4 regions of the Vibrio tubiashii ATCC 19109 genome follow, and region 1 is predicted to be linked to each of the others. Evidence: predicted binding sites of a transcription regulator. Region 1 holds the regulator's gene; each other region holds the start of a gene.
The links. The regulator MetJ, encoded in region 1, represses methionine synthesis genes. The targets are predictions, from matches to a motif close to TTAGACNTNTANANGTCTAA.

Region 2: the regulator MetJ is predicted to act here: its motif matches at 4,432-4,451, upstream of metN (methionine ABC transporter ATP-binding protein MetN).
Region 3: the regulator MetJ is predicted to act here: its motif matches at 2,611-2,630, upstream of metH (methionine synthase).
Region 4: the regulator MetJ is predicted to act here: its motif matches at 4,284-4,303, upstream of metK (methionine adenosyltransferase).

Annotation. Positions count from the first base shown of each region.
Region 1 covers NZ_CP009354.1:3,073,075-3,081,113, forward strand. The annotation lists gene cytR (DNA-binding transcriptional regulator CytR) at 1-353, opposite strand, end outside; gene priA (primosomal protein N') at 711-2,912, opposite strand; gene rpmE (50S ribosomal protein L31) at 3,196-3,414, shown strand; gene IX91_RS14085 (malic enzyme-like NAD(P)-binding protein) at 3,671-4,948, shown strand; gene metJ (met regulon transcriptional regulator MetJ) at 5,054-5,371, opposite strand; gene IX91_RS14095 (O-succinylhomoserine (thiol)-lyase) at 5,591-6,757, shown strand; gene IX91_RS14100 (bifunctional aspartate kinase/homoserine dehydrogenase II) at 6,757-8,039, shown strand, end outside.
Region 2 covers NZ_CP009354.1:2,518,385-2,526,423, forward strand. The annotation lists gene treC (alpha,alpha-phosphotrehalase) at 1-663, opposite strand, end outside; gene treB (PTS trehalose transporter subunit IIBC) at 738-2,162, opposite strand; gene treR (trehalose operon repressor TreR) at 2,372-3,319, opposite strand; gene IX91_RS11495 (MliC family protein) at 3,390-3,734, opposite strand; gene gmhB (D-glycero-beta-D-manno-heptose 1,7-bisphosphate 7-phosphatase) at 3,783-4,334, opposite strand; gene metN (methionine ABC transporter ATP-binding protein MetN) at 4,557-5,591, shown strand; gene IX91_RS11510 (methionine ABC transporter permease) at 5,581-6,258, shown strand; gene IX91_RS11515 (MetQ/NlpA family lipoprotein) at 6,306-7,115, shown strand; gene IX91_RS11520 (substrate-binding periplasmic protein) at 7,160-7,942, opposite strand.
Region 3 covers NZ_CP009354.1:307,595-315,633, forward strand. The annotation lists rRNA gene IX91_RS01480 (23S ribosomal RNA) at 1-21, shown strand, start outside; rRNA gene rrf (5S ribosomal RNA) at 112-227, shown strand; tRNA gene IX91_RS01490 (tRNA-Asp) at 260-336, shown strand; gene IX91_RS01495 (cation:proton antiporter) at 1,202-2,509, opposite strand; gene metH (methionine synthase) at 2,679-6,356, shown strand; gene mgtE (magnesium transporter) at 6,419-7,774, opposite strand; gene IX91_RS01510 (HPr family phosphocarrier protein) at 7,887-8,039, opposite strand, start outside.
Region 4 covers NZ_CP009354.1:352,636-360,674, forward strand. The annotation lists gene rsmE (16S rRNA (uracil(1498)-N(3))-methyltransferase) at 1-513, opposite strand, end outside; gene IX91_RS01780 (endonuclease) at 631-1,332, opposite strand; gene IX91_RS01785 (SprT family zinc-dependent metalloprotease) at 1,410-1,907, opposite strand; gene IX91_RS01790 (DUF2189 domain-containing protein) at 1,978-2,775, opposite strand; gene metK (methionine adenosyltransferase) at 3,047-4,201, opposite strand; gene tkt (transketolase) at 4,524-6,518, shown strand; gene IX91_RS01805 (hypothetical protein) at 6,599-6,835, opposite strand; gene epd (erythrose-4-phosphate dehydrogenase) at 7,034-8,039, shown strand, end outside.

The DNA of each region.
Region 1 (8,039 bases):
CCATCCGCTTGCTTAGTAAATACTAGGTTTACAAATGAGCTTTCACGCTTCTTCTGCTGCCCACTATCGCCAAGCAAAACGATGTATCCGTGCTCCATTGCCGCATCTTCAATTCCTCGAATGATCTCGGTGTAGTAGGGATCACAAATATCTGGAATGATTGCGATGATTGTTTTTGATTCGTTACGACGCAAGTTGCGCGCCAACGAGTTTGGTGAATAACCAGCTTCTAAAACAGCATCTTCGACTCTTTTCCTTGTCGCTGACGATACCTTTTCTGGATTCATTAGCGCTCTAGACACTGTCGCTGTTGAAACTCCCGCAAGCTGGGCAACATCCTTCATTGTCGCCATATTTAATTAACCCTCTTCATTTCCAAATTGGCAGCTCAAACGCCACCTAAGCCTCTAGTTGAAATGCATCTCATCGGTTGAACGGCCAAATTGATGTCGACTTGTAGGCTAAAATACCTATCTTCTCATTTATTTGCACTGAGCAAACGTTTAACTCACACACTATGGCCTGAGAGCAACATATTGCACAAGACCTAGTTTATTCATTTCAAAACACAAAGTTACGGGAGATTTAACAAAATCGGCAGGCAATAGGAGACCTGAATCACAAATAAATGAAAAAGGTGTGAATATGAAGAAACTCAATAGCTACCCGTCGCAGGAAGTCGCAAAAAATGGGGGTAAATTACCATGTAATTAGCTCAGATCTTGTGGCTCAATATCTAAACTCCAGCGCACTTTCTTCGCATTCGGCAACATTTGGATTGCAGGCTTAGCGCTTGCAAGTAACTTTTGCATCACAGGGCGGCTTTGGGTTTGCAGCAGCAGTTGCCAACGATACTTACCCGCGCGTTTTGCTAGCGGTGCAGGTGTCGGACCAAGCACTTGGCAATAATCATCAAACAGAGGATGCGCCTCTAGTGTATGGCGAACCTGGCGAAGAAACTCCTCGACGGGCTGAGAGTGGTTAGCTTCCGCTTTAAACAGAGTCAGAAACGAATACGGTGGTAACTGCGCTAGCTTTCTCTCTTGCAAAGCCGTTTCGGCGAAGTGGCGATAACTCTTAGTTAATAACGCTTGCAGTAGGCTATGTTCTGGGTGGTGGGTTTGCAGCACCACCTCTCCCGGCTTGCTTGCGCGCCCTGCCCGTCCCGCTACCTGTATAAACAATTGTGCCAGACGCTCAGACGCACGGAAATCACTGCTGTAAAGAGAACCATCCACATCTAATAGTGCTACCAGAGTAACGTCTGGGAAGTGATGACCTTTAGCCAACATTTGCGTACCAATCAAGATCTGATACTCACCATTACGAATCGCACCTAGCGCATTCTCTAAGCTGCCTTTTCGGCGAGTGCTGTCTCGATCAATTCGAATGGTTTTAAACTCAGGAAAGAGTTCAGCAAGCTGTTTTTCTAACTGCTCGGTTCCCACACCTACTGTCACCAAGTGCGTGGAACCACAGCCCTGACATTGATGAATAATCGGTTGCTGTGAGCCACAGTGGTGGCAGCGAATTTCATTGCTGTTCTGGTGATAGGTATAGTAAGCATCACAGCGCTTACATTCCGCAATCCAACCACATTCATGACACATCAACGCTGGAGAAAAGCCGCGTCGGTTTAAAAACAGCATCACTTGGTTGCCTGCCTTTAAATGGCGGCGCATTTCGGCGATGAGTGGCGCAGAAAGACCACTTTCTAGATATAGCCCTTTAACATCGAGCACTTTGTTGGTCGTTGGCGTCGCCGCTCCCGCTCGGGAAGAAAGCACTAAATGATGGTACTTACCACTCAAGGCGTTATGTAGAGTTTCTAAAGCTGGCGTGGCTGAGCCAAGTACAATGGGGATCTGCTCTTTGTTGGCACGCATCACTGCCACATCACGCGCATGGTAGCGCAGACTATCTTGCTGCTTATACGAAGCATCATGCTCTTCATCAACAATGATAATGCCAAGGTTGGCAAAAGGCGTGAGCAGTGCAGAGCGAGTACCAATCACAATGCCAGCGGCGTTATCACGCGCGCTAAGCCAAGCGTTAAGTCGCTCTGTATCATTTAAACCAGAGTGCACTACCTCAACTGGAACATTAAAACGTTTTCTAAACCGGTTAATGGTTTGCGGCGTTAACCCTATCTCGGGCACAAGAACTAGCGCTTGCCTGCCTTGCTCAAGCACAGGCTTAATCAGGTTGAGGTACACTTCCGTTTTACCAGATCCCGTTACCCCCTCTAACAGGTAACAAGCGAAACCTTCATTACTATTCACTGTCGCAATCGCCACCGCCTGCTCAGAGTTTAGCTTTGGCTTATCGACATCAGCTTCAACGTCATGTTTCCACTCACGAATCACTGGTCTTTTTTCTATCGATTCAATCCAGCCTTTTTCCGCTAAGGTCTTTAGCACAGATGAACTGATCTCTTCATCGACAAAACGCTGATGCGGAATCGAGCCTGACTCCAGCATATGCATCACTTTGGCTTGTTTAACCGCGCGGCCGAAACCCGCCATCAATTGGTCGCGACCACTCGCGGTGAGCTGCCATTCCACCAGCGTCGCGAAATCAGCGTCTTTACCTTTTCGCAGTGCACTTGGCATGGCATTAAACAAAGTGTCACCAAGCGGATACTGGTAAAACTGACTACACCAAAAGAGTAAGGAGTAGAGCTTTTCAGGCCACACAGGCTGGTTATCCAACACATGCTTAATCGGCTTAAGCTTATCAAGGCTGAACTCTGACTCATTCACCAACGCGGTGACAATGCCAACCAGAGTTTGACGACCAAAAGGGACAGAGACACGCCCACCTATGATAGGAAATAGGTGGTTAGGGATCTGATAATCAAACTGTTTGTCGAGAGGCACAGGCAATGCCACGCGCGCAATTGTTGGTCGCATAATAGGCTATACAGCTAAGTGAGAGGTTACGTAGGCTAGTCTAAGGGAAAAGCCTAGCAGTGGAAAGAGAGCGTGATTCAAGCATCAAGAATAACTTAGGCTAAAAAAGTAGCGATTTCGGGTCTAAACTGGTTGATCCTAAGTCAGGTATTCATTACTATATCGCGCCTTAGTGATATGGCTAGCTTTACAGCAGCGGTATCCGAAAAGGTTTTTTATTAACTACGTGTGGTGTCCGGCTTAGAATCGGATAGCGACACGGCCTATATTTAGAGGTTCTCCCATGAAAGCTGGTATCCACCCAGAATACAAAGCAGTAAAAGCGACTTGTTCTTGCGGTAACTCTTTTGAGTTCAACTCAACTCTAGCTAAAGAGTCTATCCACCTAGACGTATGTGACAAATGTCACCCATTCTACACTGGTAAGCAACGTATCGTTGATACAGGCGGCCGTGTTGATCGCTTCAACAAGCGTTTCGGTGCTCTATCAAGCAAGAAATAATTTCTTCTTAGCCGAATCTAAAAAGGACGCTCAGGCGTCCTTTTTTGTTATCTGTCACTCACGCAATATCCATTTTGCAGAGTAATCTATTATTAATTTTAATATTCTCTAGCCATATCTCTGTTCATCTGGTCTTATCTCCAGTCATTTACTACTTTTTATTGCTTCGGCTCGCATTCTGACCTAGGCAGCTTGACTTAGTTACTCTAGAATGGATTTCCCCATTCCATATAATTATTAATGAGTACCTACACCTATGTCAGACGACAATCGCCAAGAAGTATCCCCAGAAGAACAATTTCGTCAGCAAGCTTTGGATTATCATGCTTACCCAACTCCAGGTAAAATTGCAGTCGCACTAACAACACCAGCAGAAACGGCTAAAGATCTTGCTCTAGCCTATAGCCCTGGTGTAGCAGAGCCTGTACGTGAAATCGCACAAAACGCTGACAACGTCTACAAGTACACATCAAAAGGCAACATGGTTGCTGTTATCTCAAATGGTACGGCGATTCTTGGTCTTGGCAACTTAGGTCCTCTAGCATCTAAACCTGTAATGGAAGGTAAATCGCTGCTTTTCAAACGCTTTGCGGGCTTAGATTCAATTGATATTGAAGTAAAGCACCGTACTATCGAAGAGTTTGTCGATACCGTTGCTAACATCGCCGATACTTTTGGCGGTATTAACTTAGAAGACATCAAAGCGCCAGACTGTTTCGAAATCGAAAAGCAGTTGATTGAGCGTTGTGATGTACCTGTTTTCCACGATGACCAGCACGGTACGGCGATTGTTACCGCGGCAGGTATGCTTAATGCCATTGAACTTCAAGGGAAGAAGTTAGAAGACGCAACGATTGTGTGTCTCGGTGCAGGTGCAGCAGCAGTAGCATGTATGGAGCTACTGATTAAGTGTGGCGCGATGCGTGAGAAAATCTACATGCTTGACCGTAAAGGTGTTATCCACACTCGTCGTGACGATCTTAACGAATACAAACAGCTATTCGCCAACAACACCGATAAGCGCACACTAGAAGACGTTATCGAAGGTGCTGACCTGTTCCTTGGTGTATCAGGCCCTAACCTACTCTCACCAGAAGCTCTTCAGTTGATGGCAGACAAACCTGTGGTCTTTGCGTGTTCTAACCCAGATCCAGAGATCAAACCTGAACTTGCTCACGATGTACGTAGTGATCTGATCATGGGTACTGGTCGTAGTGATTACCCTAACCAAGTGAATAACGTGCTGTGTTTCCCATTCATCTTCCGCGGTGCGCTAGACGTGCGCGCAAGTGAAATTAACGATGAGATGAAACTGGCAGCGGTTGACGCTATTCGCCAACTAGCGAAAGAAGAAGTGCCAGCTGAAGTCCTAGCAGCTGCTGGCGTTGATGCTCTGTCGTTTGGTCCTGGCTATATCATTCCAAAACCAATGGATTCGCGTCTACTACCTCGTGTTGCTAAAGCCGTTGCTCAGGCCGCTGTTGACTCAGGTGTTGCTCGCATTGAAATGCCAGAAAACTACATGGCCGAATAAATTGGCTGAGTAATCTCTTCAAGAACGAAAAAACCGCTGTTAAGACAGCGGTTTTTTTTAATTTCAGTTTCGTCAGCGTGCGAAAATTAGGTGCGACTATTTTTATTATTCGTCGAAAGATTCGAACTCAATTCCCATCTCTGTCATCAGTTTTTTCACTTCAGCAGGAAGATCGTCTGGGCGGTCTTTACGTAAATCTTCATCGGTCGGCAGTGGCTGCCCGGTATATGCATGCAAAAAAGCTTCACACAATAGCTCGCTGTTTGTTGCGTGGCGCAGGTTATTAATCTGGCGGCGGGTACGCTCATCAGTCAAAACCTTTAATACTTTCAATGGAATAGAAACTGTAATCTTCTTTACTTGTTCGCTTTTCTTTCCATGCTCAGCATATGGGCTAATGTATTCGCCATTCCAATCTGCCATTGCGCACCTTTCGTTATTTTTTATGGTTGAAAATAGAATCCCTAATTTTAGCGGTATTTATAGCCACAAGCAAAGACATATAGACGTCTAGAAGTGTTGACGTCCACAAAAATGATAAGTAAAGTGGAAAGGTATGGGATTGGAATAACATATATCTAACAAGATAAAGGTATAGCGTATTCCCAAATAGAAGTCACTAAAGTTCGAAAGGAAACACTTATGAGCACCCGCAAACCAGCCACAATCGCGGTACGTACTGGTATCGAGTCCGACACTCAACATCACGCAGTTGTTCCACCTATTTACCTCTCGACAAATTATGGCTTTCCTGCCTTTGGTGATGTACCAAAGTACGATTACACCCGCTCAGGCAACCCAAACCGCGGACTACTCGAAACTGCTCTGTTTGAACTTGAGTCAGGTAAGGGCGCGGTCGTGACCAACTGTGGTACTTCGGCACTTAATCTATGGGTATCCGCTTTCCTTGGCCCAGATGACCTTATCGTCGCACCGCACGATTGCTACGGTGGTACTTACCGTCTATTCAATACCCGCGCAAATAAAGGTGATTTCAAAGTTCTATTTGTTGATCAATCTAACGAACAAGCTTTTGCCGAAGCCCTAGCTAAAAAGCCTAAACTGATCCTATTGGAAACACCATCTAACCCGCTAGTTCGTGTCGTCGATATCGCGGACGTATGTGAGAAAGCTAAACAAGTTGGCGCTCTAGTGGCTGTCGACAATACCTTTTTGACACCTGTGTTCCAAAAGCCTTTAGACCTTGGCGCCGACTTTGTTATTCACTCGACCACCAAGTATATCAATGGCCACTCTGATGTTATTGGCGGTGTTGTCATTACCAAAACCGAAGAACACGCGGAAGAACTAGCTTGGTGGGGTAACTGTATTGGTGCAACAGGCACACCATTTGATAGCTACATGACATTGCGCGGCATCCGTACTCTGGGGGCACGTATGAAGGTGCATGAGGAGAGCTCTCGCCAAATTTTAGACTTCTTACAGACCCAAGACTTAGTCGGTAACATCTATCATCCTAGCCTGCCTGAGCATCCAGGCCATGAGATTGCTAAAAAGCAGCAAACTGGCTTTGGTTCTATGCTCAGCTTCGAATTCGCGGGTAGCTTTGAACAACTTAAATTCTTTGTTGGTGAACTAGAGCTTTTCTCACTTGCTGAATCTCTCGGCGGTGTAGAGAGCCTAATCTGTCACCCTGCTTCAATGACACATAGGGCAATGGGAGAGGAAGCACTTGCAGAGGCTGGTGTTTCCCAACAACTGCTGCGCCTGTCGGTTGGGCTTGAAGATGCAGAAGATTTAATTGCTGACCTTGAACAAGCTTTCGCAAAAGCTAAGGAAGCCTTCTAATGTCTACTATTCAACGTCAACTCCATAAGTTTGGTGGTAGCAGCCTTGCCGACCCTGAGTGCTACCGCCGTGTCGTCGGTATCTTAAAAGAATACTCACAACCAGAAGATCTGATCGTTGTTTCTGCCGCAGGCAAAACCACCAACCGCCTGATTGCATTTCTCGAAGCCCTCAGCAAAGATGGCCGTATTGCTCACGAAGAACTTCAAGCACTGCGCCAGTTTCAAACCGAGCTGATTGAAACGCTTATTGAAGGAGAAGTAAAACAGCAGCTACTCGCTACTTTAAATGATGAGTTCAGTACCTTGGGCGAGTTGACTTATCCGCTCAACGAAGCAGAGAAAGCAGCCGTTTTAGGTCATGGCGAAGTGTGGTCTTCACGCCTATTGGCAGCGCTGCTCAATCAACACTCTCTACCTGCTGTGGCTCAGGATGCTCGCGCATTTTTACGTGCTGAAGCGGGCACTCAGCCTGAAGTCGACTTTGGTGCTTCTTACCCGCTCACTAAAGAAGTATTAGTGCAACACGCTCATCATAGAGTGGTGATCACTGGCTTTATGGCTCAAGATAGCCAAGGGCATACGGTGTTACTAGGGCGTAATGGTTCTGACTATTCAGCAACCGTTATCGGCGCGCTGGCAGAAGCGAAACGCGTAACGATTTGGAGTGATGTAGCAGGTGTATACAGCGCGGACCCAAGGTTAGTATCAGATGCCTGTCTTCTACCGTTATTACGCTTAGATGAGGCCAGTGAGCTTGCTAGACTTGCTGCCCCTGTACTGCATAGCCGTACGTTACAACCCGTCGCTCAAAGTGCGATGGATCTACATCTTCGTTGCAGCTACCAACCAGAATCTGGTTCTACACGCATAGAACGTGTGCTTGCCTCTGGTCGCGGTGCAAAAATCATCTCATCACTAGATGAAGTGCTATTAATTCAACTCAATTTCACCTCTGGTCATGATTTCCAACGAGTCGAAAATGAGGTACTTGCAAGCCTCAAGCGAGCACAGCTTGAACCACTGACTTATGAAGCTCAAGCAGACCAACATTGCTTACGTCTCGCTTACACAAGTGAAATAGTGGGCGGCGCTTTAGAGTATCTACAAGATGCGGCAATTGAAGCGGAGATTAAGCTTAAAGAAGGTTATTCGATGGTAGCAGCGGTAGGAGCTGGCGTAACCAAGAATGCCAACCATTGCTATGGTTTCTACCAGCAACTGAAATCTTCACCTGTCGAGTTTATTTCAGAATCATTGTCCGGGCTTAGCTTAGTTGCCGT
Region 2 (8,039 bases), 550 kb from region 1:
GCCAAGGCGATCATTGGGGAAGTCCTGCTGTTTAGAAATTAGGTTGATTACATCCAGACGGAAGCCATCTACACCTTTTTCAGCCCAGAAGCTGATCACTTCTTTGACTTCGCCGCGAACTTTCGGGTTTTCCCAGTTTAGGTCGGCCTGCTCTTTGGCGAAGAGATGCAAAAAGTACTGACCCGTTTTTTCATCAAGCTCCCAAGCACTGCCACCAAATTTTGATTGCCAGTTGTTAGGGATTCCGCCATCAACCGGATCTTTCCAAATGTAGTAATCACGATAAGGACTGTTTTTATCACCGAGCGCAGACTGGAACCACTCATGCTCAGTCGAAGTGTGGTTGACTACGATATCCATAATAATGCGAATACCACGCTGATGAGCTTCAGCGAGAAGCTGGTCAAAATCATCCATGGTGCCAAAATCTGGATTGATTGCGTAGTAGTCCGAAATATCGTAACCATTATCAATCATTGGAGACTGATAAACAGGTGTTAGCCAAATCGCATCAACACCCAATAGTTTCAAGTAATCAAGCTTAGAAATAATGCCTTGAATATCCCCTGTTCCTTTACTGCCACTGTCGCAAAAGCTCTTAGGGTAAATCTGATAGATCGAGGCGGTTTTCCACCAATTTGCATCATTAGCGATAGTTGTCATTGCTAAACTCACTTACCAAAAAATAATAAACTTTGAAAAAGGAGCGACGGAATGCCGCTCCAAAAAATGATGGGTTACGCGTTCGCTGGCTCTAACTCGCCTTTCATTTGCGCACGCTTGTAGAAGAACAGGGTCAATGCGGCAGGTACGGCAATTGCCACTAGCATTGCGATTGCAAAAATGCCCCAGAACTGTGGTTGGATAGATAAGATACCCGGTAGACCGCCCACACCAATACCGTTCGCCATAACGCCCGCACTACCACAGATCGCTGCTGCAATTGCACTACCAATCATTGCGCTTAGCATTGGGAACTTGTACTTCAAGTTAATACCGTACATCGCAGGCTCAGTTACACCTAAGTAAGCAGAAATCGCCGCTGGAACTGAAATATCGCGCTCACCATGTTTTTTACTGATGATGATAATGCCGACAACCGCTGAAGCTTGAGCAATGTTTGATAGAGCGATCAATGGCCAAATTGGCGTACCACCTAGGTCTTGCATTAGTTGCAGATCGACGGCGTTAGTCGTGTGGTGAATGCCAGTGATAACAAGTGGTGCGTATAGGAAACCAAATACCATCGAACCTATTACCGCGAAGTCTCCAGTCATCGCCGCTTTCGCTGCAAATGCCACACCATCGCCTAATACACGGCCAAACGGACCAATTAGAGAGTGAGCCAATACCACAGAAACAATGATAGAAACGAAAGGAACAACAACTAAGTAAAGGTAAGAAGGAACAATACGTTTCAGGTTAGTCTCAATAAACGCCAGCGCCATACCCGCTAACATCGCAGGAATCACCTGAGCTTGATAACCGACTTTTTCAATCACGAACAGGCCAAAGTCCCACACTTCTGGGGCTTGCTTACCGATAAGATAGGCATTCATCAACTGCGGAGAGACCAGAGTCACACCTAGAGTGATACCTAAAATTGGTGTGCCTCCTAGCTTCTTCACTGTTGACCAACATACCCCAACAGGCAGGAAGAAGAAGATTGCTTCGCCAATTAACCATAAGAAGCTATGAACCGTTGCCCAGAACTGACTAATTTCAGTTAGCGACTGGCCATCAAACATCTTGATGTCACCAATCACATTACGGAAACCTAAAATCAAACCACCAGTGATGATTGCTGGAAGTAGCGGTACAAAGATTTCAGCAAGATGGGAAATACCACGTTCCAATACATTCATATTTTGGCGAGCAGCAAGCTTCGCTTCGTCTTTTGACGCTTCGCTCTTACCTGATAGCTCAATCAGCACTTTATACACTTCATCAACTTCAGTTCCGATCACTACCTGGAACTGACCCGCATTGGTAAAGCAACCTTTTACGATTGGCAACGCCTCTAGCGCTGTCTCGTCTGCTTTATCGGTATCATTCAGTACAAAGCGAAGGCGAGTTAGACAGTGGCTTACACTCGCGATGTTTTCGCGGCCACCAACTAATTCAATCAGACGCTCAACTTCTTGTTTCGCAATCTTACTCATATCCATGTCCACCCTAATTGGATTCTCATTCATCTGTTGTCAACAATGTTGACGATTCAAACTGACTAAGCTTGTTGTTTTTCTATTTATGGGAACATTCCCAAATGTACTTATTATATTGTCAGATCTACTTACAGATAAAAATGGGAACAGTCCCATTAATTGAAAGAGATCACAGTATAATTTTAAATCACTTTGAAAATAATGGCTTAGATTGAGATAGGTTCTTGAGTGATATGAACTTGCTCAAGCTCACCATTAATTTGAGAAATCAGCAACTTAGCAGCCCTTTCACCGGCTAAAGAGTAACCTGGGTCAATACTAAATACTTTGGGAAATAGGAAGGAAAGCAGTTCATTTCCACCCACGCCAGTGACAACCACATCTTCACGATTGAGCTCTTGTAAACGCTTAATGACCCCTAAAGCTAAGGTGTCACTGGCACAAACAATCGCTTGAACGCCTTGAGTCAAAACTTCGTCCACCAGCAAATAAGCACTCTCGTGGTTTAGTTGACCTGTCTGATAGTTTGGTGAAATAGAGTGAGATTGGCACCAATCCAGATAAGCGTCTAAACGCAATTTACCTGTGGTTTTATCACTAGGATCGACGCCAATAAATGCGACGTTCTTGAGGCTCTTTTGTTCTAAGAATTGCAACGCCTTAACAATGACTTGTCTATTGTCGTAGTTGATTGACGAAACTTTATCTGTATCCATCGCGATAACCACAGTGCGATTATGCCAGCTCGCGAGCTTAGCAATATCAAAGTCACTAAAGCCGAACACGATGACGCCATCAACATTACGCTTTTTCAGCACATCCAAATGCTCGTTGGTCTTTGCTCGGTCGAACTGGCTCTCCATAATGACAACATCATAGCCCGCGCTATATAAGGTATTAAGCATACTTCCCACGGCTTTGTTTTCTGATGGAGAATCGAGACGAGAGATAATGACCCCCACCACTTTTTGACTTCCTCCACGCATCGCTTGTGCTGATTTTGAAGGAACATAACCAGATTCCTGAATCACCCGTTCGACCTTAGCACGTGTTTCTGGCTTAACTTTAGGATCGTTAGTCAGAACACGAGAGACGGTCGATTTGCCTACGCCGGATAACCGGGCAATATCAAGAATGGTTAGTTTTTTGCTCATAAAGTCGTGGGTCTAGTAGTTGAACGTTGCAAGGAGGCGATACGCCTCCAGACACGCTATCGTAAAAGATCTATTGGGTAATGCAATTTTTATACACCAAGTGGCTAAGTTCTAAGCGGGCTTCTTTGCCTTTGGTATAGAGGGTCACTGGGTTTTGTATTTCTGCGGTGCCATCGTCGAGAATGTATTTAGTGCCAGAGCCAGAGGGAACCTGGATCATGCGATAATCTTTCTTTGGTAACCTTAGCAGTGCCGTATAATCATTGGGCATTAAGGCTAGCTTGAAGGTTTCGCCACCACTACATTGATAGAATAGAAAATCACCTTGGTAGTGGTTTTCACGTTCCATCGAAGTAAAAGAGCACGCTGACACGCTCAGCCCTACTGCGAGTGCAATTAACAACCGATATCTCATGATTCCCTCCAAACAAAACAAAGGCCGCCCTAGGCAGCCTTTTTCAGTTTATTTTGCTAAATACGCTGGGACTTCTTTAATACTGTCGAGTACCACAGACGCGATAGCTTCGCCTTTCTCTGTGACAGGTTTGCCTGTACGGACAAGGATTTTGGTGCCAACACCGGCTGCTTCGGCTGCCATCATGTCTTCGGCTTTATCGCCCACCATAACAGAGTTCGCCATATCAATTTTCAAGAAGTCACGCGCTGAGATAAACATACCAGGCTTTGGCTTGCGGCAGTCACAGTCTTGCTTATATTTGCCTTGACCGTGTTCAGCATGGTGCGGACAGTAGTAAATACCATCAAACTCAACGCCGTTATCGACAAAGTTCCAGTCCATCCATTGGGTCAAAGATAGGAAACGATCTTCACTGAACTTACCACGAGCAATCCCCGACTGGTTTGTCACCAATACCAGTTGGTAGCCCATATCTTTCAGTTTCTTGGTCGCTTCAAATACGCCATCAACAAACTCAAAATCGTGCTCATCATGAACATAGCCGTGATCGATGTTAATCACGCCATCTCGGTCTAAAAAGACTGCTGGTTTTGCCAAAATATGCTTCTCTATGTACTTTGCTTTACAAGAATTATTGCACGCTTTATTTCTTTCATCACTATCTAATTACTAATCGATTGAGCAAAAGATACGTTTAGACGTCTAGACGTAAAAATATCTATTGACAGAAAACATGTAAGACCATAGCATCATCTACTAAATGAGATGTAGCTCAACATTATCTGCTGCTCTTCATCTAATCTGATAGCGGGTCTCTCGATGATTGAAATTAATCAAGTAAATAAGGTGTTCTACCAAGGCAGTAAGGAAATACATGCCTTAAAGGAGATCAACCTTCATATTCCACAAGGAACAATCTTTGGTGTTATTGGCTCATCGGGAGCAGGGAAAAGTACGCTTATTCGTTGTGTAAACATGTTAGAAGCACCGACAACAGGCTCGATTGTTGTTGATGGTGTCGATCTCACAACACTCAGTAAATCGCAACTTAGCGAAGCTCGCCGTAACATCGGTATGATCTTCCAGCATTTCAACCTACTGTCATCGCGTACGGTTTTTGACAACGTTGCTCTACCACTTGAGTTAGCAGGCAAAGATAAAGCGCACATCAGCACTAAAGTGACTGAGCTGCTGAAACTGGTCGGCCTTGAAGATAAGCATGAAAGCTACCCTTCAAACCTAAGTGGTGGTCAAAAGCAGCGTGTTGCGATCGCACGTGCTCTTGCTTCTGATCCAAAGGTTCTTCTGTGTGATGAAGCGACTAGCGCATTGGATCCAGCCACCACTCAGTCGATTCTAGATCTGCTAAAAGAGATCAACCGCAAGCTGAACATCACTATGCTTTTGATTACTCACGAAATGGACGTTGTAAAAAGCATCTGTCACGAAGTAGCGATCATTGGCGATGGCGAGCTGGTCGAAAAAGGGACTGTCGGTGAAATTTTCGCTCATCCTAAAACAGAACTGGCGCATCAATTCATTCGTTCTACACTCGACTTGTCGATTCCAGAAGATTACCAAGTTCGCTTGCAAGCAACGCGTGTTGAAGGCAGTTACCCATTGGTTCGTCTAGAGTTCACAGGCGCAACAGTCGATGCTCCTTTGATGACGCAAATTGCCCGTAAATTCAACATTGATGTCAGCATTCTCAGCTCTGACCTCGATTACGCCGGTGGTGTGAAATTCGGCATGATGGTCGCAGAACTATTTGGTAATGAACAAGATGACAATGCAGCGATTGAGTTCCTGCGTGAGCACAAGGTAAAAGTAGAGGTGCTAGGCTATGTCCTTTAATGAAATTTCACAGTGGCTGAGCTTAAACAGCAATCTACTTATCGGCGCGACTTGGGATACTATCTACATGGTTGCTGTGGCGGGCATTGTTGGCTTTGCCGTTGGTATTCCACTCGGTGTGATTCTGCATATCACCAAGAAAGGTGGTTTACTTGAGAACACGAAACTAAACAGTGTACTCGGCGCTATTGTTAACGTGGGTCGTTCCGTACCTTTCCTAGTGCTGATGGTCGCCATTATTCCAGTTACCAAGCTATTAGTTGGCACATTCATCGGTACAACAGCAGCCATCGTGCCTCTTACAATCGGCGCCATCCCATTTGTTGCTCGTCTTATCGAAGGTGCTCTACTTGAAGTCCCAACGGGATTAGTTGAAGCAGCACAGTCGATGGGCGCAACCCCGATTCAAATTATTTCTAAGGTACTGCTTCCTGAAGCGATGCCAACCATCGTTAACTCGGTAACCATTACACTCGTCACGCTTGTCAGTTACTCAGCAATGGCAGGAACGGTTGGCGGTGGCGGCCTAGGTGACGTCGCCATTCGATACGGTTTCCACCGCTATGACGTGGTCATTATGGCCGTGACTGTAGTAATGCTTATCGTACTAGTTCAGATCATTCAATCCATTGGTGATGCGATTGTTCGTCGTGTCGATCACCGCTAAGAATACAATAAAGAATACTCACAGATTTAATTTATAAGGAGATAGTGATGAAATTCAGTCTTAAAGGTCTATTAACTATCGCAGCTGCTGCATCAGCATTGGTACTAGCAGGTTGTGGAGAAAAAGAAGCAGATACTAGCAAGATCAAAGTTGGTGTTATGGCTGGTGCAGAAGCACAAGTGGCTGAAGTGGCTGCTAAAGTCGCTAAAGAAAAATACGGCCTAGATGTAGAGCTGGTTACTTTTACTGATTACGTAACACCAAACGCAGCACTAGATGATGGCTCTATCGACATCAATGCGTTCCAACACAAGCCATACCTAGATCAGCAAGTTGCCGACCGTGGTTACAAACTGACTATCGCGGGTAACACGTTTGTTTACCCAATCGCGGGTTACTCTAAGCAAGTGAAAGCGGTCGACGAAATTGAAGAAGGTGCTCGTATCGCTGTACCTAACGATCCAACAAACCTAGGTCGTTCACTGATTCTACTTGAGCAACAAGGACTGCTGAAACTTCGTGAGAACGTTGGCCTGCTAGCAACTGTACGTGACATCGTTGAAAACCCGAAAAACATCACTATCGTAGAGCTAGATGCTGCGCAGCTACCACGCTCTCTAGATGACGTTGCGCTTTCTGTTATCAACACAACTTACGCAAGCTCTATCAACCTAACACCACAAAAAGACGGTGTATTTGTTGAAGACAAAGAGTCTCCATACGTAAACCTAATCGTGTCGCGTGAAGACAACGCACAAGCGGAAAACGTCCAAAACTTTGTTAAGTCTTACCAGACTGAAGAAGTTTACACAGCGGCTTCTGATATCTTCCAAGGTGGCGTAGTTAAAGGTTGGTAATCACTTACTTTTGCTAACATAAGCTCTCAAGGGTTGACGTAATGTCAGCCCTTTTCTTTTGGTGGCACTGTTTTTAGACTATCGAAGTAGTCATCAATGATGGCTTCATAGCGTCCATCATCCTTCATTTCTCTTAGCACTTGGTCAAATCTGTCTCTAAGCCACTGATGCTCTTTCAGCTTAGAAAACGCGATATAGCTGGGCGTGGCCTCGATTGGCGGCGAGAGTATTTCCAGTGCTTGTTCCATTTGTTCACTAGCCAGAATGCTTCGCGCACCAAAATCATTATTTACCCACACATCAGCACGCCCCGTCCTGACCAAGCGAGCGCAATCTTCAGTTCGGTTGCGCCAAAAGACTAGCCTAAAGCGCCCATCCGCCAATAAAGCATCCATCTGCTTACCATAACTGACTCGATTGACAGCGCAGATAGCGACCGCCGAAACATCACGGGATAAAAAGTCGTAGCTACTTATCTTACTACTTCTTTTTACCACTAAGCTTATATTCTGCGTAAACAAGATCTCATTAGAGTAATCGGCAAACTTTTCACGTGTTGGATTTTTAAATGCGGTAAAGATAGCGTCAGCACGACCAAACTGAACATTACTCAAAGCTCGTGCCCAAGGTAAAACTTCTATTGATATCGGGACATCGAGTTCATCAAACACGGCCTCAACAAGCTCGACGGCCACACCAGATAACTCCCCTTCGCGATGGACGATATAGGGCGGATAGTCAAGCGTGACTAACTGCACTGTGGTTGCACTGACTGCGGGAAGAGAGCACAACCATATCAATAGCGTCAAAGCCCAAAGCTTACCCATGCTCGTTGGCTTGAATTACGGAATGATATGAGCCTGAAGAAAGCTCTGTATTGGAAAGAGCTGAGTTTGTTGATTCATTTTACCTCCAAGGCATAGC
Region 3 (8,039 bases), 530 kb from region 1:
TTGCCCGTGAGGCTTAACCATACAACACCCAAAGGGTTTTGATGGACTCAAAGCAAGAACTTTGAATGTGTAATTACAGAACTTAAAACAGCTTTCCGAATTAAGAATTTGCTTGGCGACCATAGCGATTTGGACCCACCTGATTCCATGCCGAACTCAGAAGTGAAACGAATTAGCGCCGATGGTAGTGTGGGGCTTCCCCATGTGAGAGTAGGACATCGCCAGGCTTTAAATTTAGACTCAAGAGTCTAACCAGTGCGGAGCGGTAGTTCAGTTGGTTAGAATACCGGCCTGTCACGCCGGGGGTCGCGGGTTCGAGTCCCGTCCGCTCCGCCACTTATTCCAGACCTCAGCAGAAATGCTGAGGTCTTTTTGTATCTGCAGTATTATTTTGGTCTGCGACCAACGAGTCCCGCTTGCCCGCAAGCCCGGCCGTCAGCCACTTATTTAAAAAACCCAGTCTTCGGACTGGGTTTTGTCGTTTTAGAAGCCCGTTGCTGACGCAACGGGCTTCTTGCGTTTAAGGGGGAGATAGAACGGGCTACGCCCTATGGAAATCGGGATCGCTGCGCTGCTGGAACGGACTTCGTCCTCTAGAATCGGATTCGGGCTTCACCCTACGAGAGGTGAGTGTTGATACTAAGTTGGTAGAGCCTAAGGGGACAGATCAAAAAGATTCGCATACTTCAATAGCTTCGGTCATTCCATGGAGCGACGAAGGAGTGAGCAGGGAATCTATTTTAGTTTTCGACTCGCTACAAGAGCTCCCCAACTCACTCGTCCCTCGCTCTTGAGGATGACAACGTAATGTATTGAAAACAAAATAGGTTGACACGATAAGCCAACCCTCAAAGTTTTCCAGTTTTCCAGTTTTCCAGTTTTCCAGTTTTCCAGTTTTCCAGTTTTCCAGTTTTCCGTAGGACGAAGTCCGTTCCCGCATCCTAGTATCGTTGCTCAACACAACGGCCGACCTTTTGTCATTGCGACACCTGTTACATCACAGCGGGGCTTATGGCAGCGCCAGTCATCACCTTATGCGCTGCTCTTTCAAGTATTATTGTCATCAAGCTGCGCAAATCGATGATGAAACCTGTCACGGAAAATGCTCAAAAATAGCTTTGGTCTACCTATGACCCAAAAGCTCTAGATACTAAAAAGGCAGCTTAGTTAGCTGCCTTTACGTTATAGATGTTTCCAAAACCTATTCTTGCTCTGCTTCTCTATTCTCAGAATCCATCTCTTTTTGGGCAAGCTTAGCTTTTTCGATCATTGGCGTAATGGTAGAGCCTTGAATTAAGATTGAGAACACTACTACCGAGTAGGTCATGACTAGGATAATCTCTTTTACATCGATCAGTTTATCTTGAATAACCCAGATGCCAGACGGAATTGACAGCGCCATGGCTAACGCCAATCCGCCTCTTAAGCCACCCCAAGTAAGAATCTTGACTGACCAAGGGTTATATTTTCGAAAACGCTTAAAGCCGATATATGACAAGAAAACACTGAGGTAGCGAGCTGACAAGACTAGAGGTACAGAGAAAGCCATTAGAATCCAGTCTTCCTTATGGAATTCAAACAGCAGCATCGACATACCAATCAGCAGGAATAGAACACCGTTTAGGAACTCATCAACGAGCTCCCAAAAGTGATCGAGGTGATCTTCACTCTCTTTGGAGAAACCGATAAATCTGGTCCAGTTACCAATCATAATGCCAGATACGACCATAGCTAATGGTCCAGAGACATGCAGAACTTCGGCGAAGGCATAGCCTGCTGTCGGTATACCTATGGTCAGCAGGAGCTCCATTGAGTGATCGTCGGTAGCACTGATTAAATAGTGGAACAGTAACCCTAAAGCAAAACCATATAAGATGCCGCCAAGCGCTTCTTGTATAAACAGCATAGTAACACTGCCGACGGTAGGCGCTTCGGTACCAAAGGCGATGGTAAAGATGGTGACAAAGATAACGAGACCAAAGCCATCGTTAAATAGAGATTCACCTTCGATTTGAGTTGAGATTCGTTTAGGAGCGTCGAGCTTTTTAACGATGGCCAGTACAGCAATTGGATCGGTTGGTGAGATCAGCGCACCAAACAGTAAGCAGTAGACTAGGTCGAACTGAATGCCGATAAACTGACAGAAACCATAAAGGACAAAGCCAATAAAGAAAGTCGAGAATAGAGTCGCGCCCAGAGCTAAGGCAGTTATTTCCCATTTTTGATCTTTGAGGTTGGGTAGTTTGATACCTAAACCACCGGCAAAAAGGAGAAAACCTAATATCCCCTTAAGTAGGAAATCTTCAAAGTTAATGCTCGCCACTGTGTTTGAAGCGATTTCTGTTAAATGAAACCAATCGTTTTGACCTGCTACAAGAATCAACAGCGACAGCATCATCGAACCTGCTGTAATTGCGATGGTGGTTTGCATTTTACCTATCTTGCTGTTTACAAACGCAATCAACATAGCGGCAGCTGATAGGAAACAGAGAGTGTAATAGACCGACATTAGAATCTCGACATGTAACAAATTATGAATGGGAATTTTCTGCCTACTATGTACAAATAGCAAACATTTTTTTGTCATAACTAAGTCATCAATTAAGTCTTTTAGACGTCTAGACTCCTTTTTAATGTGTGATAGGATGGAGTGATAACTAAAGGAATGAGGCTGTACCGTGGGAAGTAATGTAAGGCAACAGATTGAAGCTCAATTAAAACAACGTATCTTGCTGATCGATGGTGGTATGGGCACCATGATTCAAGATTACAAACTAGAAGAGCAAGACTATCGAGGTGAGCGCTTTGCTGACTGGCATTGCGATTTAAAAGGCAACAACGACTTACTTGTTCTTTCTCAGCCTCAACTTATTAAAGATATCCATTCTGCTTATCTAGAAGCAGGTGCAGATATCCTCGAAACCAACACCTTCAACGCAACCACTATTGCAATGGCTGACTATGAAATGGAAAGCCTAAGCGAAGAGATTAACTTCGCTGCAGCCAAACTCGCACGTGAAGCGGCCGATGAGTGGACGGCAAAAACGCCAGAAAAACCTCGTTACGTTGCAGGTGTATTGGGCCCAACTAACCGCACATGTTCTATTTCACCCGATGTGAACGATCCCGGTTATCGAAACGTTAGCTTTGATGAGCTTGTCGAAGCGTATTCCGAGTCGACACGCGCTCTGATTAAAGGCGGCTCAGATTTAATTCTGATCGAGACTATCTTCGATACCTTGAACGCTAAAGCTTGTGCCTTTGCGGTAGACACTGTGTTTGAAGAGTTGGGTTCCAAACTGCCAGTGATGATATCGGGCACCATTACCGATGCGTCAGGTCGAACGCTTTCTGGCCAAACAACCGAAGCTTTCTACAACTCACTTCGTCACGTCAATCCAATCTCATTTGGTTTGAACTGTGCGCTAGGCCCTGACGAGCTACGTCCGTATGTGGAAGAGCTCTCACGTATCTCAGAGACATTTGTTTCTACTCACCCTAATGCGGGTTTACCTAACGCCTTTGGTGAGTATGATTTATCACCTGAAGATATGGCAGTGCATGTTAAAGAGTGGGCGGAAAGTGGTTTCTTAAACCTGATTGGCGGTTGTTGTGGTACGACTCCAGAGCATATCCGCCAAATGGCTATCGCGGTAGAAGGAGTAAAACCGCGCGCATTACCAGAACTTATCACGGCTTGTCGTCTATCTGGTCTTGAGCCACTGACAATCGAAAAAGAAACCCTGTTTGTTAACGTTGGTGAACGCACTAACGTAACGGGTTCTGCACGCTTTAAACGTCTGATCAAAGAAGAGCTTTATGATGAGGCGTTAGAGGTTGCACGCCAGCAAGTCGAGAACGGTGCACAGATCATCGATATCAACATGGATGAAGGCATGCTTGATGCTGAAGCATGTATGGTGCGTTTCCTCAACCTGTGTGCCTCTGAGCCAGAAATTTCCAAAGTGCCTATCATGGTCGACTCCTCTAAGTGGGAGGTTATCGAAGCTGGCTTGAAGTGTATTCAGGGTAAAGGCATTGTTAACTCCATCTCACTCAAGGAAGGCAAAGAGAAGTTTGTTGAGCAAGCCAAGCTGATTCGTCGCTACGGTGCGGCTGTTATCGTGATGGCGTTTGATGAAGTTGGTCAGGCAGAAACGCGTGAACGCAAACTGGAAATTTGTACTAATGCCTACAATATCTTGGTTGATGAAATTGGCTTCCCACCGGAAGATATTATCTTCGACCCGAACATTTTTGCTGTTGCGACCGGTATCGAAGAGCATAACAACTACGCAGTAGACTTTATTGAAGCGGTTGCGGATATCAAGCGCGACCTACCTTACGCTATGATCTCTGGAGGTGTCTCTAACGTCTCTTTCTCATTCCGCGGCAACAACTATGTACGTGAAGCGATTCACGCCGTATTCCTTTATCACTGTTTTAAAAACGGTATGGATATGGGGATCGTAAATGCTGGTCAGCTTGAAATTTACGACAACGTACCCGACAAGTTGCGTGAAGCGGTAGAAGATGTGGTTCTAAACCGACGTGATGATGGTACAGAGCGACTGCTCGATATTGCCGCTGAATATGCAGGTAAAGGCGTTGGAAAAGAAGAAGATGCCTCAGCACTTGAATGGCGTACCTGGTCAGTTGAGAAGCGTTTAGAGCATGCGCTAGTTAAAGGCATCACCGAGTTTATTGTTGAGGATACCGAAGAGGCGCGAGTTAATGCTAGCAAGCCGTTAGAAGTGATTGAAGGTCCATTAATGGACGGCATGAATGTGGTTGGCGACCTGTTTGGTGAAGGCAAGATGTTCTTACCTCAGGTGGTAAAATCAGCTCGCGTGATGAAGCAGGCGGTTGCTCACTTAGAACCTTATATTAATGCATCGAAGCAAGCGGGCTCGTCGAACGGTAAAATTCTTCTAGCGACAGTAAAAGGTGATGTTCACGATATTGGTAAGAACATTGTTGGCGTTGTTCTACAGTGTAATAACTACGAGATCATTGACCTTGGCGTCATGGTGCCGTGTGAGCAGATCCTCAAGGTCGCCAAAGAAGAGAATGTTGATATTATTGGTTTGTCCGGCCTGATTACTCCTTCATTGGACGAAATGGTTCATGTGGCCAAAGAGATGGAACGTCTTGATTTTGATTTGCCACTGCTGATTGGTGGCGCGACGACATCGAAAGCCCACACTGCGGTTAAGATTGAGCAAAACTACAAACATCCCGTGGTGTATGTAAACAATGCTTCGAGAGCGGTTGGCGTGTGTACATCACTTCTTTCAGATGAACTGCGTCCTGCCTTTGTCGAGAAGTTAGATGCGGATTACGTCCGTGTTCGTGATCAGCATAATCGTAAGAAGCCAAGAACCAAGCCTGTCATTCTTGAGCAAGCGCGTGCTAACAAAGTGGCGATTGATTGGGAGTGCTATACACCTCCAGAGCCTGCTAAGCCGGGTGTCCATGTGTTCGATGATTTTGATGTTGCCACATTGCGTAACTACATTGACTGGACGCCTTTCTTTATGACTTGGTCGCTTGTCGGTAAGTACCCAGCGATTTTAGACCATGAAGAAGTCGGTGAAGAGGCGAAGCGTCTGTTTAAAGATGCCAATGATCTGCTAGACCGAGTAGAAAACGAAGGGTTACTTAAAGCTCGCGGTATGTGTGCACTCTTTCCTGCAGCAAGCGTTGGTGATGATATTGAAGTGTACACCGATGAGTCTCGTACAGAAGTGGCCAAAGTGTTGTATAACCTGCGTCAGCAAACAGAGAAGCCAAAAGGCTTTAACTACTGTTTATCAGATTACATTGCTCCTAAAGAGTCAGGTAAGAAGGACTGGATTGGTGCGTTTGCAGTCACGGGCGGTATAGGTGAGCGCGAACTTGCTGACCAATATAAAGCGGCCGGTGACGACTATAACGCCATCATGATTCAGGCGGTGGCCGATCGCTTAGCTGAAGCGTTTGCCGAGTATTTACATGAACAGGTACGTAAAGAAATCTGGGGTTATTCTGCCGATGAGAACTTATCGAATGACGAGTTGATCCGTGAGAAATATCAGGGGATTCGTCCTGCTCCAGGTTACCCAGCTTGTCCAGAACATACTGAGAAAGGCTCTCTGTGGGAGCTGCTTAAAGTTGAAGAGACCATCGATATGTCACTGACGACAAGTTATGCGATGTGGCCAGGCGCGTCTGTTTCCGGTTGGTATTTCTCTCACCCAGACTCTCGTTACTTTGCGATCGCTCAGATCCAACAGGATCAAGCGCAAAGCTACGCGGATCGCAAAGGTTGGGATATGCTTGAAGCAGAGAAATGGTTAGGGCCAAACCTTAACTAGTTCTAAATTAGCAACAAAAAGCGCAGCTTATAAGCTGCGCTTTTTAGTCTCTGAGAGTCTGATTAAATCATGATGGTTGCTAAGCCAAGGAAGACCGATAGGCCGATAACATCGGTCACTGTTGTGAGCGCCATGCCTCCTGCCAGTGCCGGGTCGATGTTCATCTTCTTGAGCAGAATAGGGATGGTTACCCCAGCCACACCAGCGACCAGTAAATTGGTCAGCATTGCGGCGGAAATAATGCCGCCTAACATCCAATTTCCTTTCCAAGCGACAACGATACCGCCAATAATCAGTGCCCACATGATGCCATTGAGTAGGCCGATCGCGGCTTCTTTCATCAGCAGTTCACGTTTATTGGCATCACCGATATGACCAAGTGCTAGACCGCGAATTACGAGCGCTACGGTCTGGTTACCCGCGACACCGCCCATAGAGGGGACTATGGTCATCAAGACAGCAATTGCCGCCATTTGGTCAAGCGTTGCTTCAAACATGTTTGAAACGGATGCGGCCGCAAGGGCTGCGAGAACATTCGCACCTAGCCAGATACTACGCTTACGCGCTGATTTTACTACAGGGGCGAAAGTGTCTTCGTCATCATCCATACCCGCCATACTCATCATGGAGTGCTCAGCGTCTTCACGGATAACATCGACCACGTCATCGATAGTGATACGACCGACCAAGTGTTGGTTCTCATCGATAACAGGCGCCGAGACCCAGTTACGACGTTCGAACAGGCTAGCAATGTCAGAGTCGCTCATGGTGACATCGATAGCTTCATCGGCATCTTCCATGACATCGCTGATCTTAACGTCAGGCTGAGTGGTCAGAAGGGTTGTGATCGGCAGTTCGCCAATCAGACGGCTCTCTTCGTCAATCACGTACAAAGCATCGGTGGCTTCTGGAAGCTCTCCTTTCATACGCAAATAACGAAGCACAACATCGACGTCGACATCACCACGAATGGTGATAACGTCGGTGTTCATCAAACTACCAGCAGTGTCTTCCGGATAGGAAAGGGCCGTTTCAACCAATAGACGCTCAGCAGCATCCATTTGGGATAAGACTTCGCGCGAGACGTCATCAGGAAGGCTTCGGAGTACGTAAGCGACGTCATCCGTTTCCATACCTTCAGTGGCTTCAGCAAGCATCTCCGGCGCCATCTTAGACACCAGATCATCTTTAACGTCTTCGTTTAATTCATCAAGAATTTCACCGTAATCTTCCGGATCGGTGAGTTGCCAAAGGACTTCACGACTTTTACGTGGAGAGGCTTCTAAGAGATGGGCAATATCTTCTGGTTCCATGTCCTGAAGTTGGCGACGGACATGGACAAAACGACCATTTTCTAGAGCTTCGGTAACTTCTTGGAGGGCTTGGTGAGCTTGATCGAATTCTATTTGCTCTGCCATTCATTCCCCCTGACTCTCTATGCTTACAATGCTGTGAATAGTAACTTAATTTTAGAATGTATTTAATAAGTTATTGTGAAGGAGGGTTATTTAGTGCTAATTGGTCGGTGAATTACTCGTCTTCGTCAAACTTGTCTTCAATAAGATGACAAACGGCTTCAAGTGCAGGGTGCGCATCGCTACCTTCAGCGCTTATAGTGACATGTTCGCCTTGCGCTGATTCGAGCATTAGCAGCCCCATTACGCTATCTGCAGTCGCTTCTTT
Region 4 (8,039 bases), 570 kb from region 1:
AAGGTTGAGTTTCAAGCCGTCATACTCTTCAGCACACCACTCTTCAAGCTGCATAATTGGGCGAATTTCAGGTACGGTGTTACGTCCGCATTGCTCGCAAGCACTAATAGCAATTTTTTGCCATTGCGCGAGTTTTTTTTCAAAACGCTTTTGATCAAGCTTAACGCCACAACGCTCTGATATGAGGGGAGTAATGGTGTTTACACCCAGCTCAACAGATTTTTGAATGGTGAACTCCATTTTATCACCACGTGAAATGACTTGACCAAGATGTAGGTCGAGCGGTGATTCAGAGCTGCGTTCGATACGCTCCGTGACGTCGACTTCTACTGATTTCTTCGACACATTCGCAATGGTTGCTGGAAACTCAGCCCCACTACCATCAAACAGTAAAATATCTTGTCCTTCCTTCATGCGCAGCACGCGGCCGATATGGCCAGCAGCGTCATCACTGAGCATCAAAGAGCCTAACTGAGAAATGGCTTCTGGGTGGTAAATTCGTGGGATTCGCATGGTGTCTCGATTTCCAACAAGAGATTTGAAGTTCTCTCTAACATGGATGCTTTGGGTTTAAAAAACAAGGGTTAGAAAGAGTTTCCAATTAATTACCAGAAACTCTTTTGAGCTAACTTATAACGCTTGGCAAGCTTGATGCACAAATGGGTTGTGATTGCCTTGAACCTTGAAGATGCGCTGCTCACGTTCGCATTCCCAATGGTCGACAGGGAATTGTTTATTCCACGCATTCATTAACTGTGTTTGCTGCTTAGAGAGGCGAAAGCCATACTCTTGGCTCATGTACAGATAAGTACGGGCAATGGAACCCTTAGCGCGATCTGGTGGCATCACCTTACGATGCTTAAAGTTGACCTGCATTTCACAACGACCATAGCTTACGCCATCGATGCCATTCCACTGACTGAAGTTATAGTTAGAACGGTCACCGTTAACTTCACCAATCGCAGGAGTCAGGTTGTGTAAGTCAGCTTCCATCATACGGAAGGCTTTATCATTCTTAGTACAGTTTTTACGTCCACCATTTTGCCAACATTGACGTTGGTGACCAAACTGCCAGGCTGGAACAACATGTTCCCATTCGATGCGCGATGCTCGTTTTTGCTGTTTACGAACCTGATAGCCACATGATTCTAAGTCAGGTATTCCTTTGCGACCTTGCCATGAAATATTGCAGCCGCAATAAAAACTGGTGGGATGGTCAGCGTATATCTTTACCGCTTCTTTTTTTGCCTTAGAGAAAGATGAAGGGGGCGCAGCATGTACAACAGCAGCACACAACAAGCCGATAGCAGATAACCACAGAGATTTGTTCATGATTGAGTGTTAGAAAAGTAGTAATAACTACAGTTTAACACGCAAATCTAGCTATAAATTGATGATGCTCTACTTAATTATGACAGTTGCTTACCTGTAAAACTAAGTGGTTGCTGACACTGCTGGCAACGGTAGCTTGCTTGATAACGTAATACTTTATTATGGCGGCGAATGGATAACGGATAAGTGCTACAGCCACAGTAGTACTCAAAGGTTTTCCCTTGCACTGACGTTGTTTCGAAGCTGTGGGTGGTGCGGGCTGGCACGTTAAATACTGATTCCATGACTCCTTGCCATTCTTTACCATGTGGTCGAACGCGGCCATAGACTTGGTAGGTAATCAGATGAGCGACTTCATGAGGAATAACTTCCGCTAAAAATGCCTGCTGATTCTCTGTGAACAAGACTGGGTTGAGGCGAATCTCATTCAGTTGCAAGTAGGCTTTACCCGCCGCTTTGCCGCGTAGATTGAAGTTTAACTGCGGGAGAGGAAAAGAGCGCTTAAAGGTATGTGATGCGGTCTGGATGCAGTCAGCCATGACCTTTTTTGCTCGGTATTCAAGTTCCAAGTCCAACGCACACTCCAAATAAAAACGCCTCTATAGTTAGAGGCGAATCATATACTGGTTCAGTGTAGAGCGCGACTTATGGGTGATGCTTTTTCTTGATCGTTTCGTGATAAGCATGCCAAGTACCATAACCAAGAATTGGCATGGTAAACAGCATTCCGATTCCGTAGGTCGCAAAGCCGACGAGAATACCGCCACAAATGAGGGCAGCCCACACAATCATGGCTGGAATATTCGATTTCACTGCATTGAAGCTTGAGAAAACCGCAGTCATCATATCAACACGACGTTCCATCATTAATGGAATGGAAAACGCTGAGATACTGAATACGACACATGCTAGAACGAAACCGACCAGCGAGCCTATGACTAAGAAAGGCAGAAACTCCGTTAGCGGTGCGCCCTGGACGGATGGATATAGAGCGTGTAGAAGTGCTGCTATTCTCATCCAGAAGATCATACATACCGCCAGTAAGACGGCGAATGCCCATTGAGAAGATGAGTTACGACCAATCGCTTTCATTGAGTGAAGTAGGCTTGCACTATGGCCTTTTTCTCTTTCCCAGCTCGCATCATAAAGACCAAGCGCTAAGAAAGGACCAATAAGCATATAGACAACGAGACTTGGCATCACGACTAAGTGCGTGCCCTGCCATTGGACAAGTAAAACAATACCTATTGCGGCGGCCATAAAGCACAAACCGTAAAAGGCGCTGATAAGTGGCATACGGACAAAGTCATGCAGACCGAGGGCAAGCCAATGGAATGGGGCAGAAATACTGACCTGATTACACGGAATCGTGCGGGCGTATTCTGAGTCTTTGACTTCTTTGTTCTTGTCATCGAAGTCGTGTGGATTCACCGTACGAGGCATATATCCTCCTTGATCGATTCTCTACCTACACTGCGCTCTTGAGCGACAGTGAACGAAACTCGATGCCCGGCTTGGCGACCTCTAATAATGTAAGCGGCGCATCAGTTAAACAGTTTACGAAGCAAGATCGCTGTGCGATTTGTTCGTTAACATATTTTTAACTATTGACCGCATGGCAAAAAAATACAAATTTCTTGATGTTTTTTTGCGCATAAAAAAAGAACGTCTGGTAATCCAGACGTTCTTAATATTTTTATAGTGTAATCAAAGATTACTTCAGACCAGCGAACTCGCGCAGTAGAGCTGCTTTATCTGTCGCTTCCCATGGGAACTCTTCGCGACCGAAGTGGCCGTATGCCGCAGTCTTCTTGTAGATAGGCTGAAGTAGGTTCAGCATCTCTTGCAGACCGTATGGGCGAAGGTCGAAGTTTTGACGAACTGCTTCGATGATGATGTCGTGAGATACTTTCTCAGTACCAAACGTCTCAACCATGATAGACGTTGGATCAGCAACACCGATCGCGTAAGAAAGTTGGATTTCACAACGATCTGCTAGACCAGCAGCAACGATGTTTTTCGCAACGTAGCGTGCTGCGTATGCTGCAGAACGGTCAACTTTTGATGGATCTTTACCAGAGAAAGCACCACCACCGTGACGAGCCGCACCACCGTAGGTATCAACGATGATCTTACGACCAGTTAGACCACAGTCACCCATAGGACCACCGATTACAAAACGGCCGGTTGGGTTGATGAAGAAGTTAGTCTCTTTATTGATCCACTCAGAAGGCAGTACAGGTTTGATGATCTCTTCCATTACTGCTTCACGTAGGTCAGGCGTCGAGATTGAATCACAGTGCTGAGTAGAAAGAACAACTGCATCAATACCAACGATCTTACCTTGGTCGTACTGGAAAGTTACCTGAGACTTAGCGTCAGGGCGTAACCATGGCAGTGTACCGTTTTTACGTACTTCAGCTTGCTTTTGAACAAGAAGGTGAGAGTAAGTAATTGGAGCTGGCATTAGAATGTCAGTTTCGTTGGTCGCATAACCGAACATGATCCCTTGGTCACCAGCGCCTTGCTCTTTAGGGTCTGCTTTATCAACGCCTTGGTTGATGTCAGGTGATTGCTTACCGATAGTGTTTAGAACCGCACAAGAGTCAGCATCGAAACCCATGTCAGAGTGAACATAACCAATTTCACGCACTGTCTGGCGAGTTAGCTCTTCGATATCTACCCATGCTGAAGTCGTGATTTCACCACCAACCATCACCATGCCGGTCTTTACGTAAGTTTCACAAGCAACACGTGCCTTTGGGTCTTGCTCTAGAATCGCATCAAGGACTGCATCAGAAATTTGGTCTGCAATTTTATCTGGATGACCTTCTGAAACAGACTCAGAAGTAAACAGGTGCTTAGCCATGTGAGCTCCACTTTAAATTTTTAGAGAGCGCTCCGTTATCAAAGGGGGAGCACTAATAAATAATACTGATATCTGTAGGTGTATCTACATCTAGACGTCTATTTTAGTTTTGAATGCTCGGATTACAAGCTCTTTTTTGTTATTTACTAAAACCAAACGTTTGCGTTAATCGGTCGAAATATTAGTAACTTTTATCGATATGTTGCGAAAGCGAGGAAATTTGTGAGCTTTTGTCTTGGAAAACGATTGCAGTGCTGGTGGTGCTTTGAGAGAATTATCGCTCATTTTATATTTGATTCGCTTAATGCATTCAGGAGCTGACATGTCTTCTCGTCAACATCTCGCTAACGCAATTCGTGCTCTAAGCATGGATGGAGTTCAACAAGCTAACTCTGGTCACCCAGGTGCACCTATGGGTATGGCTGATATCGCTGAAGTTCTTTGGCGTTCTCACCTAAATCACAACCCGTCTAACCCTGAGTGGGCTGACCGCGACCGTTTCGTTTTATCAAACGGCCACGGCTCTATGCTGATTTACTCTTTGCTACACCTTTCTGGCTATGAGTTATCAATTGACGATTTGAAAAACTTCCGTCAGCTACACTCTAAGACTCCAGGTCACCCAGAGTATGGTTATGCACCAGGCGTTGAAACTACAACGGGTCCTCTAGGTCAAGGTATCACTAACGCTGTTGGTATGGCGCTAGCTGAGAAGACACTTGCAGCACAGTTCAACAAAGAAGACCACGATATCGTTGATCACTTCACCTATGCATTCATGGGTGACGGCTGTCTGATGGAAGGTATCTCGCACGAAGCATGTTCTCTAGCAGGTACACTAGGTCTGGGCAAACTGATCGCGTTCTGGGATGACAACGGCATCTCTATCGACGGTGAAGTAGAAGGTTGGTTCTCTGACGACACACCTAAGCGTTTTGAAGCATACGGCTGGCACGTAATCCCTGCAGTAGACGGTCACGATCCAGAAGCGATCAATGCAGCTATTGTTGCAGCGAAAGCTGACCCACGCCCAACTCTAATCTGTACTAAGACGATCATCGGTTTTGGTTCACCTAACAAGTCTGGTTCACACGACTGTCACGGTGCTCCGCTAGGCGCTGAAGAAATTGCAGCAACTCGCAAAGAACTTGGCTGGGAACACGGTCCATTCGAAATCCCTGCTGACGTATACGCAGAGTGGGATGCGAAAGAAGCAGGCGCAGCTAAGGAAGCAGCGTGGAACACTAAGTTTGATGCATACGCAGCAGCTTACCCAGCTGAAGCGGCTGAGCTTAAACGTCGCCTAAACGGTGAACTACCTGCCGAGTGGGAAGAGAAAGCCAATGCAATCATTGCTGATCTTCAGGCTAACCCTGCCAACATCGCATCACGTAAAGCGTCGCAAAACGCACTAGAAGCGTTCGGTGCTATGCTACCTGAATTCCTAGGCGGCTCTGCTGACCTTGCCCCTTCTAACCTAACTATGTGGTCTGGTTCTAAATCTGTGTCTGCTGAAGATGCGTCAGGTAACTACATCCACTACGGTGTACGTGAATTCGGTATGACAGCGATCATGAACGGTATTGCACTACATGGTGGTTTCGTACCATACGGCGCAACGTTCCTAATGTTCATGGAGTACGCACGTAACGCGATGCGTATGGCGGCTCTGATGAAAGTTCAGAACATCCAAGTTTACACGCACGACTCTATCGGTCTTGGTGAAGATGGCCCAACTCACCAACCGGTTGAGCAAATGGCTTCTCTGCGTCTAACGCCAAACATGAGCACATGGCGTCCATGTGACCAAGTGGAATCTGCAGTCGCTTGGAAACTGGCTATCGAGCGTAAAGACGGTCCAACATCTCTGATCTTCTCTCGTCAAAACCTTGCACAGCAAGAGCGTAACGAAGAGCAGGTTGCAAACATCGCTCGCGGTGGTTACATCCTAAAAGATTGTGAAGGCAAGCCAGAGCTAATCCTTATCGCTACAGGTTCTGAGGTTGAGCTAGCAGTAGAAGCAGCAGCGCAACTAACGGCTGAAGGTAAGAAGGTACGTGTAGTATCTATGCCTGCTACTGACGCATTCGACAAGCAAGACGCTGAGTACCGTGAATCTGTACTTCCATCTGACGTTACAGCTCGTATCGCTGTAGAAGCTGGCATCGCTGACTTCTGGTACAAGTACGTTGGCTTCGACGGTCGTATCATCGGTATGACAACATTTGGTGAATCTGCACCAGCAGGTGAGCTATTCAAGATGTTCGGTTTCACTACAGAAAACGTAGTAAACACAGCAAAAGAGCTACTAGCATAAGATTTGCTGAAGTCATGAAGTAGAAAACCGAGCCTAGTGGCTCGGTTTTTTTATGCGTTCAATCTGAGGTCAAGTAGCGACTACTCAAACTCGTTACCCCAGTTATCCTTCTCTTTGTGGCCGCAGACTTTACACGTGACATATCTGTCCATGTCATAGTAGTGACCGCCATTAATAAAGGCATGAGCCATCAGTTTGACTCTACCTAACAAAGAAGTGTCCGTGTCGTAGCTGCTGGTCTTTCTTACAAGCACTTCACTATGGGGTGCTTCTTGTTCGCACTGTTTACAAAAGTGAGTGGCTGGGTACCCAGACATAGTCATTTCCTTTGGTTGATGAAACTAGATAAGAAACAGCCATAAGGAAAACAACCTCACACAGCGACTATCTATATTGCTGGCTTATTATTCAAGTTATACAGTTTCAATTGTTCGGCACACATCACTAACTTAATGCGCTTTGGCCTACTATCGGGTAGTATTTGTGACACGAAAATGATGTAGGGCGATGGAGTTATGCTGAAAGTTGCGATCAACGGGTTTGGACGTATTGGCCGTAATGTTTTGCGAGCGGTATATGAAAGTGGCAAAAACCAACAAATAAAGGTAGTGGCGGTGAATGAACTGGCGCAACCGGATGCGATGGCCCATCTACTTCAATATGATACTAGTCATGGTCGTTTTGGTAGAAAAGTGACCAACGATCAAGAGCACATCTATATCCACCATGATACTCCTCATCAAGGCACTGGTGAGTTTGATTCCATCCGTATCCTTCATCTTAATGATATTGAGCTACTGCCTTGGCGTGATCTCGAAGTGGATTTAGTTCTCGACTGCACAGGTGTATTTGGCACTCAAGCGGATGGTCAGGAGCATATCAAAGCAGGAGCCAAGAAAGTCCTGTTCTCGCATCCTGGTGCCTGCGACCTTGATAACACCATCATCTATGGTGTTAATCACGAAACGCTCAAAGCGGAACACAATGTGGTTTCCAATGGCTCTTGTACCACCAATTGTATTGTGCCGATCATTAAAGCGCTTGATGATGCGTTTGAAATTGAATCTGGCACTATCACTACTATCCACTCTTCTATGAACGACCAGCAAGTCATAGACGCCTACCATTCGGACCTAAGACGTACCCGTGCAGCGAGTCAGTCGATCATTCCTGTGGACACCAAGTTGCATAAAGGTATTGAAAGAATCTTCCCGAAATTTTCCAACAAGTTTGAAGCGATTTCTGTAAGAGTTCCGACGGTAAACGTCACAGCAATGGATTTAAGTGTCACAATTAATACAAATGTGAAAGTTAATGACGTAAATCAAACCATTGTTAACGCATCTCAGTGTACATTACAGGGCATTGTTGACTATACTGAAGCGCCGCTCGTTTCGATCGACTTTAATCATGATCCCCATAGCGCGATTGTCGATGGTACACAGACACGAGTGAGTAATGGGCACTTAGTAAAAATGCTCGTTTGGTGCGATAACGAATGGGGCTTTGCGAACCGTATGT